4 regions of the Bacillus sp. URHA0034 genome follow, and region 1 is predicted to be linked to each of the others. Evidence: a T-box and tRNA genes for the amino acid it is inferred to sense, from the RefSeq annotation. Region 1 holds a T-box; the other regions hold tRNA genes.
What was found. The T-box of region 1 lies ahead of serS (serine--tRNA ligase). A T-box ahead of a tRNA ligase gene usually reads a tRNA of that ligase, here a tRNA-Ser.
Positions count from the first base shown of each region.

Region 2: it encodes a tRNA-Ser, which carries the amino acid that the T-box ahead of serS (serine--tRNA ligase) is inferred to sense. The anticodon was not compared.
Region 3: it encodes a tRNA-Ser, which carries the amino acid that the T-box ahead of serS (serine--tRNA ligase) is inferred to sense. The anticodon was not compared.
Region 4: it encodes a tRNA-Ser, which carries the amino acid that the T-box ahead of serS (serine--tRNA ligase) is inferred to sense. The anticodon was not compared.

Region 1 covers NZ_JBWCDK010000002.1:2,881,491-2,884,554, forward strand. Annotated here, with positions in the region: gene serS (serine--tRNA ligase) at 1-917, opposite strand, end outside; T-box leader at 1,222-1,440, opposite strand; partial or broken gene ACZ9EE_RS15965 (type 1 glutamine amidotransferase family protein) at 1,494-1,763, opposite strand; gene ACZ9EE_RS15970 (serine hydrolase) at 1,920-3,064, opposite strand, start outside.
Region 2 covers NZ_JBWCDK010000002.1:4,260,006-4,263,069, reverse strand. Annotated here, with positions in the region: gene glgB (1,4-alpha-glucan branching protein GlgB) at 1-814, opposite strand, end outside; tRNA gene ACZ9EE_RS22435 (tRNA-Glu) at 1,443-1,514, opposite strand; tRNA gene ACZ9EE_RS22430 (tRNA-Ser) at 1,522-1,612, opposite strand; tRNA gene ACZ9EE_RS22425 (tRNA-Asn) at 1,624-1,698, opposite strand; tRNA gene ACZ9EE_RS22420 (tRNA-Ile) at 1,732-1,808, opposite strand; tRNA gene ACZ9EE_RS22415 (tRNA-Gly) at 1,815-1,888, opposite strand; tRNA gene ACZ9EE_RS22410 (tRNA-His) at 1,902-1,977, opposite strand; tRNA gene ACZ9EE_RS22405 (tRNA-Phe) at 2,009-2,084, opposite strand; tRNA gene ACZ9EE_RS22400 (tRNA-Asp) at 2,091-2,167, opposite strand; tRNA gene ACZ9EE_RS22395 (tRNA-Met) at 2,170-2,243, opposite strand; tRNA gene ACZ9EE_RS22390 (tRNA-Ser) at 2,447-2,539, opposite strand; tRNA gene ACZ9EE_RS22385 (tRNA-Ile) at 2,554-2,630, opposite strand; tRNA gene ACZ9EE_RS22380 (tRNA-Met) at 2,655-2,731, opposite strand; tRNA gene ACZ9EE_RS22375 (tRNA-Ala) at 2,747-2,822, opposite strand; tRNA gene ACZ9EE_RS22370 (tRNA-Pro) at 2,842-2,918, opposite strand; tRNA gene ACZ9EE_RS22365 (tRNA-Arg) at 2,927-3,003, opposite strand; tRNA gene ACZ9EE_RS22360 (tRNA-Leu) at 3,021-3,064, opposite strand, start outside.
Region 3 covers NZ_JBWCDK010000002.1:2,329,560-2,332,623, forward strand. Annotated here, with positions in the region: gene ACZ9EE_RS13230 (Cof-type HAD-IIB family hydrolase) at 1-11, shown strand, start outside; tRNA gene ACZ9EE_RS13235 (tRNA-Ile) at 506-579, opposite strand; tRNA gene ACZ9EE_RS13240 (tRNA-Gly) at 584-657, opposite strand; tRNA gene ACZ9EE_RS13245 (tRNA-Cys) at 669-742, opposite strand; tRNA gene ACZ9EE_RS13250 (tRNA-Gln) at 750-824, opposite strand; tRNA gene ACZ9EE_RS13255 (tRNA-His) at 842-917, opposite strand; tRNA gene ACZ9EE_RS13260 (tRNA-Asp) at 959-1,035, opposite strand; tRNA gene ACZ9EE_RS13265 (tRNA-Met) at 1,040-1,113, opposite strand; tRNA gene ACZ9EE_RS13270 (tRNA-Ser) at 1,290-1,382, opposite strand; tRNA gene ACZ9EE_RS13275 (tRNA-Met) at 1,473-1,546, opposite strand; tRNA gene ACZ9EE_RS13280 (tRNA-Ser) at 1,717-1,809, opposite strand; tRNA gene ACZ9EE_RS13285 (tRNA-Met) at 1,821-1,897, opposite strand; tRNA gene ACZ9EE_RS13290 (tRNA-Pro) at 1,921-1,997, opposite strand; tRNA gene ACZ9EE_RS13295 (tRNA-Arg) at 2,007-2,080, opposite strand; tRNA gene ACZ9EE_RS13300 (tRNA-Val) at 2,094-2,169, opposite strand; tRNA gene ACZ9EE_RS13305 (tRNA-Glu) at 2,208-2,282, opposite strand; rRNA gene rrf (5S ribosomal RNA) at 2,324-2,439, opposite strand; rRNA gene ACZ9EE_RS13315 (23S ribosomal RNA) at 2,523-3,064, opposite strand, start outside.
Region 4 covers NZ_JBWCDK010000002.1:2,652,095-2,655,158, forward strand. Annotated here, with positions in the region: rRNA gene ACZ9EE_RS14675 (16S ribosomal RNA) at 1-24, opposite strand, end outside; tRNA gene ACZ9EE_RS14680 (tRNA-Gly) at 123-196, opposite strand; tRNA gene ACZ9EE_RS14685 (tRNA-Pro) at 214-290, opposite strand; tRNA gene ACZ9EE_RS14690 (tRNA-Arg) at 297-373, opposite strand; tRNA gene ACZ9EE_RS14695 (tRNA-Leu) at 434-519, opposite strand; tRNA gene ACZ9EE_RS14700 (tRNA-Leu) at 581-665, opposite strand; tRNA gene ACZ9EE_RS14705 (tRNA-Lys) at 680-755, opposite strand; tRNA gene ACZ9EE_RS14710 (tRNA-Gln) at 874-948, opposite strand; tRNA gene ACZ9EE_RS14715 (tRNA-Glu) at 1,006-1,077, opposite strand; tRNA gene ACZ9EE_RS14720 (tRNA-Ser) at 1,093-1,183, opposite strand; tRNA gene ACZ9EE_RS14725 (tRNA-Asn) at 1,191-1,265, opposite strand; gene ACZ9EE_RS14730 (SprT family protein) at 1,385-1,855, opposite strand; gene cmpA (cortex morphogenetic protein CmpA) at 1,955-2,068, shown strand; gene ACZ9EE_RS14740 (Tex family protein) at 2,147-3,064, opposite strand, start outside.

The DNA.
Region 1 (3,064 bases):
GCATCATGGGTCAACTTTTCTAGCTCCTCATAAGAATCTTCGGGTTTCACAAACTTTACAAGCTCAACCTTATTAAATTGATGCTGGCGGATCAGTCCTCTTGTATCGCGTCCTGCAGAACCTGCTTCAGATCGGAAACAAGCACTATAAGCAGCAAAACGAATTGGAAGGTCTTCACCGCTTAAAATTTCATCACGGTGGTAGTTTGTGACTGGCACCTCAGCGGTAGGAATGAGGAAATAATCTTCATTTTCAATTAAGAAGGCATCTTCTTCAAACTTTGGCAGCTGCCCTGTTCCTGTCATACTTGTTCGATTGACTAGGTAAGGAGGTAATATTTCTGTGTAGCCATGCTCATCCACATGAAGGTCTAACATGAAGCTGATTAAGGCCCTTTCTAAGCGGGCTCCAAGTCCCTTATAAAAGACAAAGCGGCTTCCGGTAACCTTTCCTGCCCGCTCGAAATCAAGGATCCCTAGTTCGTCTGCAACGTCCCAGTGCGGCTTTGCTTCAAAATCAAATTCACGGACTTGGCCCCATTTTCTGATTTCAACATTATCATCCTCTGTTTCTCCGATTGGAACACTTTCATGTGGAATATTTGGAATACTTAGTAGTAATAGCTCTAATGTCTCTTCGACACCGCGCAGTTCCTCGTCTAAGACTTTTATTTGATCGCCAACTTCACGCATCTCCGTAATTAAATGATCGGCATCCTTTTTTTCGCGCTTTAGTGCGGCCACTTGCTGTGAAACTTCATTTTTTCGGCTCTTTAATTTTTCTGTTTCAACGATTAGTTCGCGTCTTTTTACATCCAGATCCTCAAACCGGCCTAAATCCGTTAAATCTTCCCCCCGGTACTGAAGCTTTTCTTTTACTTCAGCAAAGTTTGCTCTTAATACTTTGATATCTAACATCTGTTGACACTCCTTTTATTAATTTAAAAACTATCCGACTCCCGACCCTATCCGCTAATGGGACCCGCTAATTGGTGATATCACTTTAAAATAAGGCTCTGTTAAATATCGCTGTTGATTTCCGCTCCAGGCTCTCGCTTTCCGCGGGCGTGCCGGGGAGCCTCCTCGGCGCTGAAAGCGCCTGTGGGGTCTCCCCTGCCCCGTACTCCCGCAGGAGTCGAGCGCTTTCCGCTCCAATCAACAGAGTATAAAAAACAACAATATCGTTTAACAGAGCCTAAAATAAAAAAACTCCCGCCCCAAAAACAGGGACGAGAGTTAGTCGCGATACCACCCTGGTTGACAGCATAGGCTGCCCACCTCGAAAAACTGTAACGGTTTTTACCGAAAGTACTTACTAACCAAACAGGCGTTCCATACCTTGCTCGAGGAGGGATTCGCAAGGATCACACACCGGTTTACACCAGACACCGGCTCTCTTTAGTGTGAGGTTCTTGTTACTAGTTCCTCTCATTGCTTTTTTCATTATTGATTTGTTTTATAATTTACTATAATTATGAACCAAATGCAACCGAATTAAACAAATTGTTTGGCTTTTGCTTCCTTCACCATTTCGACAAAGTAGGCTGTAATGGCATGGTTTTCGGTTTATTCCAGATGGAATGAACAGCCAAGAAATTGTCCTTCCCGCGCGGCGACGATGCGGTCATTATGCTTGGGCAAAATTTCAACATTCTCTCCCGCCTCAACGATGTGCGGCACACGGATGAACACAGCAGGAAAACGATCTGCTACACCATTGATCGTGAGGTCGGCCTCGAAGCTATTGACTTGTCTGCCAAATGAGATGTGTTGCCGGGTAGGATAAGGGTTTGAATTTTTGAGCTATGGTTTAATGGCATTAAAGCAACAAAAGAGGATTCCTGTCAAGACAAGAATCCTTCTTATAATGATTACCTTGTAGTAGTCTAGTTCAAGCATTTAGACGTTACGCTTTTCTAATTAAAACCAACCTTTTATAGTTGTCCCGATTCCATGAAATACATCCCCAAAGAAATTACCTATGCCTCGCATCATTAAGACAAACCAGTTGGCTTTTTCAACATCCTGAGCAGCCACAACATCTGCTTGTGCTTTCTTCTGTCCCTCAGCAGTTAAGAAGCTAACCTTTTCATTATTCTTTGGTTTTAAGGTCACATAACCGATCTTTTCTCCTTTTTTAATCGGTGCAATCAATTCACCCTTTTTGTTAACCTCATTTTTATCTAAAACAAGAACCGGTTGATAGTTTTTCTCTTCACCATTTAGAACAGTCATATTAATCGCTGATTTGGTGTAAATCTTTACTTGATCCTCTTTACCTTTAAGGACTGGTAATGTTTTCTGCCCTTTTACTTGGTAGTGCTTTGGAACAAGTTTGACATTCGTATAATTACTAAATGCATAATCCAACATTTTTCTAGTTTCTTCAAAGCGTGCTTTATATCCACCTTGTTGCCCAGAGCCATCCTTTGCATTTTGCACGACAGTAATAAATCGTTTTCCATCACGGCTCGCTGTTCCGGTAAAGCAATAGCCTGCAAAATCAGTTGTCCCTGTTTTAAGCCCGTCCATCCCCTGGTAACCATAATCTAGTGATGGAAGCATCCAGTTCCAGTTAATCATATTAATTTGATCCGTTGTTCCTTCACGAAAGACCTTTTTCGGTGTGCTGGCTGTCTTTAATACATCAGGAAAATCATTAATTAAATGAAAAGCTAATGTTGCAACTGCGCGGGATGACATTACATTTTCATCCTCAGAACCTGTTCCTTTTGGGTGCAAACCTTTGTAGTCACGATTATTTAAACCTGTTGAGTTAACAAATTTATAATCCTTTAAGCCTAGTTCTTTCGCTTTTTCATTCATCATTTTTATAAAGTTTGTTTCTGAACCACCGATAATTTCTGCAATCGCGATGGTGGCAGCGTTGGCAGAGTATATCGCCATTGCTTCATATAATTCTCGCACTTTATAGGTGCCATCTGCCCGTAATGGTACATTTGAAAGATCGCGGCGCTGAGAGATTTTATAGACAAGATCACTTACCCTATACTCTTGGTCCCATTTCACTTTTCCCTTTTTTACTGAATCCAGTAAGATATATT
Region 2 (3,064 bases), 1.4 Mb from region 1:
CTCTGTCATAAACAGTGTCATATGAATAAATATGGGTGCCATCAAATCGGTAGAGTCCGTGAGCATCCTTGCAAAAATGACCTGGTACCCAGTCTAGTATCACACCAATGCCTTGCTGATGGCACTGGTCCACAAAATATCTAAAATCATCTGGTGTGCCATACCTGGAGGTCACAGAAAAATAACCCGTACCCTGGTATCCCCATGAGGCGTCAAGCGGGTGCTCGATGATTGGTAAAAGTTCTATATGGGTAAATCCATGCTCTATTACATAAGGGATAAGTTCAGCGGCTAGTTCCTTATAGGTTAGGTAGCTGTCATCTTCTTTTTTCTTCCAGGATCCTGCATGGACTTCATATATAATTGCCGGATCCGATAAAACATTCTTTTTTTCTCTTCGATTCATCCATTGTTCGTCTTGCCAATCATAACTGTTTAAAGAATATACAATCGAAGCGGTGTGGGGCCTTAATTCTGAATAAAATGCAAACGGGTCAGCCTTAAGGAGCTTTTCACCTGAAGATGTTATAATCTCGTACTTATAAATACAGCCTTCTAAATTTTGATTAAGGACAATGATCCAAACGCCCTCATCATTTACCTTTTGCAATTCATATCCTTCACCATTCCAGTTGTTAAAATTTCCCGCGAGCCTAACCTTAGCGGCATTAGGAGCCCAAACGCAAAATCGTGTATGTACCTTATCGGAATTCTTAAAGATATGAGCGCCAAAAAGCTGATGACTCTGGAAGAAGCTGCCTTCATGAAATAAGTGCAGCTGATAATCTGTCGGATATAGTGTGTTCACCGTCATGGCTCTCCTCATCTCACTGAAAATATGTATTTCTTTGACCAATTATAATTGCAAATGGCCCAGATGCCTTGTAAAACTTTTTTATCTTTTTTGACAATAACTGAGTAATTCAGCCACTAAGTTACAATACCCAACATCATACGACACTAAACCACAAATTTTCCTACATCATTCGACAAATATCTAGTATCTTTTTTTGAATATTTCTATGTAATTAACTGTGAAAAGCTATTTTTTCAATAATAAAAATTGTAGTAAACATTTTAAGTAAAATGTAGTAAATGTAAACGGTATCAATGTTTCCTAAAATGATGGGGTTTAAATAAAGTTATATTAAAATAATGAATAGAGTGTATAAATTGCAGACGAAAGGCAGCAAAGCCGGACCAAAGTAGGGTGAATTTTAGTACAAAGGGACCATTATTTCTTGAGAAAGAAAAAAGTGCACCAGGTATTTATTGTAGGAGTAAATTAAGAACATAGCAGGTCATATTGATGTAGGATCTGATAAAAGGTGTACGTTAATAGAGGTTGATTAACAGGAGTGGAATTGAAATAGGCAGGACTCACCTAAATATAAAATAAGCGCACAAAAAAACTGATAACGATTGTTATCAGTTTTTTTGTATGACCCCTACGGGATTCGAACCCGTGTTACCGCCGTGAAAGGGCGGTGTCTTAACCGCTTGACCAAGGGGCCGTTCTTATGGCGGAGAAGGAGGGATTTGAACCCTCGCGCCGGTTACCCGACCTACACCCTTAGCAGGGGCGCCTCTTCAGCCTCTTGAGTACTTCCCCATAAAATAAAATGGCTCCGCAGGTAGGACTCGAACCTACGACCGATCGGTTAACAGCCGATAGCTCTACCACTGAGCTACTGCGGAACAATAAAAATTATTTTGTTTTGCAAAAAACTATGGTGGGCCTAAATGGACTCGAACCATCGACCTCACGCTTATCAGGCGTGCGCTCTAACCAGCTGAGCTATAGGCCCACATGTTGGAGCGGGTGATGGGAATCGAACCCACTACATCAGCTTGGAAGGCTGAGGTTTTACCAGTAAACTACACCCGCAAATTGTTTTAAATGGGGCGGCTGATGGGAATCGAACCCACGAATGCCTGAACCACAATCAGGTGCGTTAACCACTTCGCCACAGCCGCCATAAATTATTATATTTATTTATCAAAAAAATGGTGGCTCAGGACGGAATCGAACCGCCGACACAAGGATTTTCAGTCCTTTGCTCTACCGACTGAGCTACTGAGCCAACATATGGCGGTCTGGACGGGACTCGAACCCGCGACCTCCTGCGTGACAGGCAGGCATTCTAACCAACTGAACTACCAGACCAATTGCGGGGACAGGATTTGAACCTGCGACCTTCGGGTTATGAGCCCGACGAGCTACCGGACTGCTCCACCCCGCGATAGTAAAAAGTATTAAGTTTGGAGTATGCTCCATGTTTTGTTACTGACTGTCCCCATCTCAGAAAGCTTAATCAAGCAGCAGCTCGATGGGTACAACTCGCAGATTATTCATTGTAGCAACGCTCGTTGCTCCACCCCGCGATAGTAAAAAGTTTTTAATTTTTGAGCAGGCCCATAGTAACTTATAATAATAAGAATGGTATGGAGGAGGAAGAGGGATTCGAACCCCCGCGCGGTTTGACCCGCCTGTCGGTTTTCAAGACCGATCCCTTCAGCCGAACTTGGGTATTCCTCCGAATTTTAAACTACTGGTGGACCTTGTAGGACTCGAACCTACGACCGGACGGTTATGAGCCGTCTGCTCTAACCAGCTGAGCTAAAGGTCCAAGTAATAGTATTTAAATAATAGTTGGTAGCGGCGGAGGGGATCGAACCCCCGACCTTACGGGTATGAACCGTACGCTCTAGCCAGCTGAGCTACACCGCCATCATCTAATCAAATTGGTGGAGTCTAGGGGGATCGAACCCCTGACCTCCTGCGTGCAAAGCAGGCGCTCTCCCAGCTGAGCTAAGACCCCATTATAGTTAAGAAGTTCATGGTCGGGAAGACAGGATTCGAACCTGCGACCCCTTGGTCCCAAACCAAGTGCTCTACCAAGCTGAGCTACTTCCCGATAAATAATGGCGCGCCCGAAAGGAGTCGAACCCATAACCTTCTGATCCGTAGTCAGACGCTCTATCCAATTGAGCTACGGGCGCATTATTCATTTCTTAAATGGTGCCGAGGACCGGAATCGAACCGGTACGGTAGTCACCTACC
Region 3 (3,064 bases), 550 kb from region 1:
TTGCTTTTTAGTACTTACGAGTTAACGAACAGTTCTGGTAACTGTTTTGAAAAATTAGATGCTCATCTCTTTTGTCTTTATGGACGGTTCATGTGGACATATTTTACATATATCTTTCTCTCTTTGTCCTCATGAACTCTTCATGCGGACATATCTAGCTTAAATCCTTCTCTCTTTGTCCTCATGAACTCTTCATGCGGACATATCTTGCTTAAATCTTCCTCTTTTTGTCCTCATGGACGCTTCATGCGGACATATCTTGCTTAAATCTTCCTCTTTTTGTCCTCATGGACGCTTCATGCGGACATATCTTGCTTAAATCTTCCTCTTTTTGTCCTCATGGACGCTTCATGCGGACATATCTTGCTTAAATCTTCCTCTTTTTGTCCTCATGGACGCTCATGCGGACATATCTAGCTTAAATCCTTCTCTCTTTGTCCTCATGAAACAGCTATTCCTTCACGCGAAAAAAACCTGATTTCCATTTGGAAATCAGGTTTTTTAGTGGGCCTAAATGGACTCGAACCATCGACCTCACGCTTATCAGGCGTGCGCTCTAACCAGCTGAGCTATAGGCCCATATTGGAGCGGGTGATGGGAATCGAACCCACTACATCAGCTTGGAAGGCTGAGGTTTTACCAGTAAACTACACCCGCAATATAAATTTTGGAGGCAACACCCGGATTTGAACCGGGGATAGAGGTTTTGCAGACCTCGGCCTTACCACTTGGCTATGCTGCCTTAAAAATGGCTGGGCTAGCTGGATTCGAACCAACGCATGTCGCAGTCAAAGTGCGATGCCTTACCGCTTGGCTATAGCCCAATAGTTTAAAAAGAAAATGGGGCGACTGATGGGAATCGAACCCACGAATGCCTGAACCACAATCAGGTGCGTTAACCACTTCGCCACAATCGCCGAAATATATATCAATAGTAGTCAAGCTACTAGTAAAAAAATGGCGGTCCGGACGGGACTCGAACCCGCGACCTCCTGCGTGACAGGCAGGCATTCTAACCAACTGAACTACCGGACCAAAATTGCGGGGGCAGGATTTGAACCTACGACCTTCGGGTTATGAGCCCGACGAGCTACCAGACTGCTCCACCCCGCGATAATAGAAATTATAAAGTTTGGAAAATGCTCCATGTTTTGTTACTGACTGTCCCCATCTCAGAATGCCTATTCAAGCAGCAGCTCGATGGGTACAACTCGCAGTTTATTCTCGAAGCAACGCTCGTTGCTCCACCCCGCGATAATAAAAGATAAAAATATAAAGTTAAGTAAATATGGAGGAGGAAGAGGGATTCGAACCCCCGCGCGGTTTGACCCGCCTGTCGGTTTTCAAGACCGATCCCTTCAGCCAGACTTGGGTATTCCTCCGTAAAAAAATATGGTAGCTGCGGAGGGGATGAACCCCCAACCTCCTGCGTGACATGCAGGCATTCTAACCAACTGAACTACCGGACCAAATTGCGGGGGCAGGATTTGAACCTACGACCTTCGGGTTATGAGCCCGACGAGCTACCAGACTGCTCCACCCCGCGATAATAGAAATTATAAAGTTTGGAAAATGCTCCATGTTTTGTTACTGACTGTCCCCATCTCAGAATGCCTATTCAAGCAGCAGCTCGATGGGTACAACTCGCAGTTTATTCCTTGAAGCAACGCTCGTTGCTCCACCCCGCGATAATAGAAATATCAAATCAAGTAAATATGGAGGAGGAAGAGGGATTCGAACCCCCGCGCGGTTTGACCCGCCTGTCGGTTTTCAAGACCGATCCCTTCAGCCAGACTTGGGTATTCCTCCGTAAAAAAATATGGTAGCGGCGGAGGGGATCGAACCCCCGACCTTACGGGTATGAACCGTACGCTCTAGCCAGCTGAGCTACACCGCCATAATTAAATTTCAACCTGCGACTGGTCGGGAAGACAGGATTCGAACCTGCGACCCCTTGGTCCCAAACCAAGTGCTCTACCAAGCTGAGCTACTTCCCGTAAAATAAGCGCGCCCGAAAGGAGTCGAACCCATAACCTTCTGATCCGTAGTCAGACGCTCTATCCAATTGAGCTACGGGCGCAAAATAAACTAAATGGTGGAGGATGACGGGATCGAACCGCCGACCCTCTGCTTGTAAGGCAGATGCTCTCCCAGCTGAGCTAATCCTCCGAATTAATGTAAGTTTTTTTCAATATTACGAAAAATCTTGGTGACCCCTACGGGATTCGAACCCGTGTTACCGCCGTGAAAGGGCGGTGTCTTAACCGCTTGACCAAGGGGCCAAATACTAAAATTGGCAAAATAATAGCCCCAAAGGGGCGAAGCCTGGCAACGTCCTACTCTCACAGGGACAAAGTCCCAACTACCATCGGCGCTGAGAAGCTTAACTTCCGTGTTCGGTATGGGAACGGGTGTGACCTTCTCGCCTTAATTACCAGACTTATGAAATTAGAGAGATCGTTCTCTCAAAACTAGATAATATAGAAGAAATTTGGTAAAAACGAGTTTATTCGCTTTAGACTATGGTTAAGTCCTCGATCGATTAGTATCAGTCAGCTCCACATGTCGCCACGCTTCCACCTCTGACCTATCAACCTGATCATCTTTCAGGGATCTTACTAGCTTGACGCTATGGGAAATCTCATCTTGAGGGGGGCTTCATGCTTAGATGCTTTCAGCACTTATCCCGTCCGCACATAGCTACCCAGCGATGCCTTTGGCAAGACAACTGGTACACCAGCGGTGCGTCCATCCCGGTCCTCTCGTACTAAGGACAGCTCCTCTCAAATTTCCTGCGCCCACGACGGATAGGGACCGAACTGTCTCACGACGTTCTGAACCCAGCTCGCGTACCGCTTTAATGGGCGAACAGCCCAACCCTTGGGACCGACTACAGCCCCAGGATGCGATGAGCCGACATCGAGGTGCCAAACCTCCCCGTCGATGTGGACTCTTGGGGGAGATAAGCCTGTTATCCCCGGGGTAGCTTTTATCCGTTGAGCGATGGCCCTTCCATGCGGAACCACCGGATCACTAAGCCCGACTTTCGTCCCTGCTCGACTTG
Region 4 (3,064 bases), 230 kb from region 1:
AGCCAGGATCAAACTCTCCAAGAAAGTTGATTAGCTCATTTTGTTACGTTGGCTTCATTTCGTAAGAAATGAATATTATTGTTTGTTGACGTTTTTGTTTGTTTAGTTTTCAAAGAACAATTTGGAGCGGGTGATGGGAATCGAACCCACTACATCAGCTTGGAAGGCTGAGGTTTTACCAGTAAACTACACCCGCATAATATGAATTTTGAATGGTCGGGAAGACAGGATTCGAACCTGCGACCCCTTGGTCCCAAACCAAGTGCTCTACCAAGCTGAGCTACTTCCCGTATATATGGCGCGCCCGAAAGGAGTCGAACCCATAACCTTCTGATCCGTAGTCAGACGCTCTATCCAATTGAGCTACGGGCGCATTTTGTTAAGCAACTTTTAAAGTATAACAAATCCAATTGAGATTGTCAATAACTTTTTTTGGTGCGGCCGAGAGGACTTGAACCTCCACGGGGTTGCCCCCACTAGGCCCTCAACCTAGCGCGTCTGCCATTCCGCCACGACCGCATTTATTTAGCGACAGAATCAATAATAACATCTAACTCCATCTATTTCAAGAGGAAATTAATGGTGCGGGTGAAGGGAGTCGAACCCCCACGCCTTGCGGCGCCAGATCCTAAGTCTGGTGCGTCTGCCAATTCCGCCACACCCGCATATGATAATCGAATGGTGAGCCATGAAGGACTCGAACCTTCGACCCTCTGATTAAAAGTCAGATGCTCTACCAACTGAGCTAATGGCTCATTCTAAGATGATTTCCTAAAACTGATTTGTGGTAGATCAAACGCCCTCTTCTTCGCAGACTCGCTCGTTGCTCTACCGACTGAGCTACTGGCTCATTCTAAGATAAAAAATCACAAATGGCTGGGCTAGCTGGATTCGAACCAACGCATGTCGCAGTCAAAGTGCGATGCCTTACCGCTTGGCTATAGCCCAATAAGGTTTTAAAATTTAAGAAACAGGAAATGAAACAGAGTCACTCCCCGTCCCTGATGACCCCTACGGGATTCGAACCCGTGTTACCGCCGTGAAAGGGCGGTGTCTTAACCGCTTGACCAAGGGGCCGAAACAAAAAATATATGGCGGAGAAGGAGGGATTTGAACCCTCGCGCCGGTCACCCGACCTACACCCTTAGCAGGGGCGCCTCTTCAGCCTCTTGAGTACTTCCCCATATAAATGGCTCCGCAGGTAGGACTCGAACCTACGACCGATCGGTTAACAGCCGATAGCTCTACCACTGAGCTACTGCGGAATAGTCAACATTATCTTTTCAATAAGGCATTTGCCCTATCGACTCTTTACATTATAAAGACCTATAACTATAAAGTCAATATTATTTTACATAAAGATTTTAACCATATTATCACAGAATTATAATTGAATTTCTTTAACTTTTAACAATTTCCCTCTGCACTTCCCACATACGTACTTTGAAGTATTAATACTTCTTTTTCTTTGATACGTAAGCTGACAGTTTGAGCATTGATAAATTAGTACTTTTTTTGCTGTTTGTTTTGCCTTCCTTTCAGGCAGCTGATTGCAAAATCGGGGTCCTCCTACCTTTTTTAATAAAAGCTTAAAATCTTGGTCCTTGTGCTGATATCCTCTGCCTTCAAGATGGAGGTGATAATGGCAGAGCTCGTGCTTGATGATACCAATTAACTCCTTTTCACCAAGCTGTTCTAGATACTTTTTATTAATTTCAATATTATGAGTGCCTAAAAGATATCTTCCCCCGGTTGATCGTAACCTCGGATTAAACAATGCCATATGTTTAAACGGTTTACTAAAGAAATCAAGAGATATCTTTTCTACTAATAATTGCAGTTCCCGCTGCTCCATTTTTACAGTTCCCCACTTTCCAGCGAACATGACAACCTATTATAGCATATATTGTATATACCTTTAATGAATGATGTACTTTTCGGGAGGTTTTACACTATGCCAACTTGGTTACAAAACCAAATGAAAAGGGCTTTCTATGAGAAGGACCGCTATCAGATTAAGCTGCTAAACCAGTGCTGGTTTTTTTACAGAAAAAAACACTGCTCCTAAAAGCAGTGTTCCTCTAATTACGGCGCCTCTAGTCCCCGAGCCTCTCTCGGGGCCAAAGGCGCTTTCCCTATCTTAATCTTAAGATGGCGGCAGCATGGTTAAAGCAACTCGGCCCTTTTTCATATCAACAGAGTCCACCCATACCGTAACAACATCACCTACTGAAACAATGTCCAAAGGATGTTTTACAAACCGATTGCTGAGCTTAGAAATATGAACAAGCCCATCCTGTTTAACACCGATATCAACAAAAGCACCAAAGTCGACAACATTACGAACTGTCCCTTGAAGCTCCATTCCCGCTTTCAGGTCTTCTAGTTTTAAGACATCCTTTTTCAGAAGCGGACGGGGTAAATCATCACGTGGATCTCGTTCTGGTCTTACTAAGGCATCAATAATATCCTTTAGGGTTAACTCACCTACGGATAGTTCTTCAGAAACCGCCTTTAAATCAAGACCATTTAGTGCGGTTTTTAACTTTTCTGAACCTAAGTCCTTTGCTGTCAAACCTAAACTAGTTAACAGCTTTTTAACTTCATCATAGTTTTCAGGATGAATTCCAGTCCGATCAAGTGGTTGTTTACCATCTAGCACACGCAAGAAACCAATGGCCTGCTCATAGGTTTTTGCCCCTAATCGCGGTACCTTCTTTAATTGCACTCTACTAGTAAACTTACCTTCTTCATCGCGCTTTTTGACAATATTATTGGCAGCGGTTTTGTTTAACCCCGCCACATATTGAAGTAATGAAGAAGAAGCCGTATTCACATTTACCCCAACCCGGTTAACTGCCGTCTCTACCACAAAATGCAGGGATTCGGATAGACGTTTCTGGGAAACATCATGCTGGTACTGGCCAACCCCAACTGATTTTGGATCTATTTTTACCAACTCTGCTAAAGGGTCCTGCAGGCGGCGGGCAATCGAAACAGCACTTCTTTCTTCAACTTGGAAATGTGGAAACTCTTCTCTAGCAAGGTCAGAGGCTGAATAAAC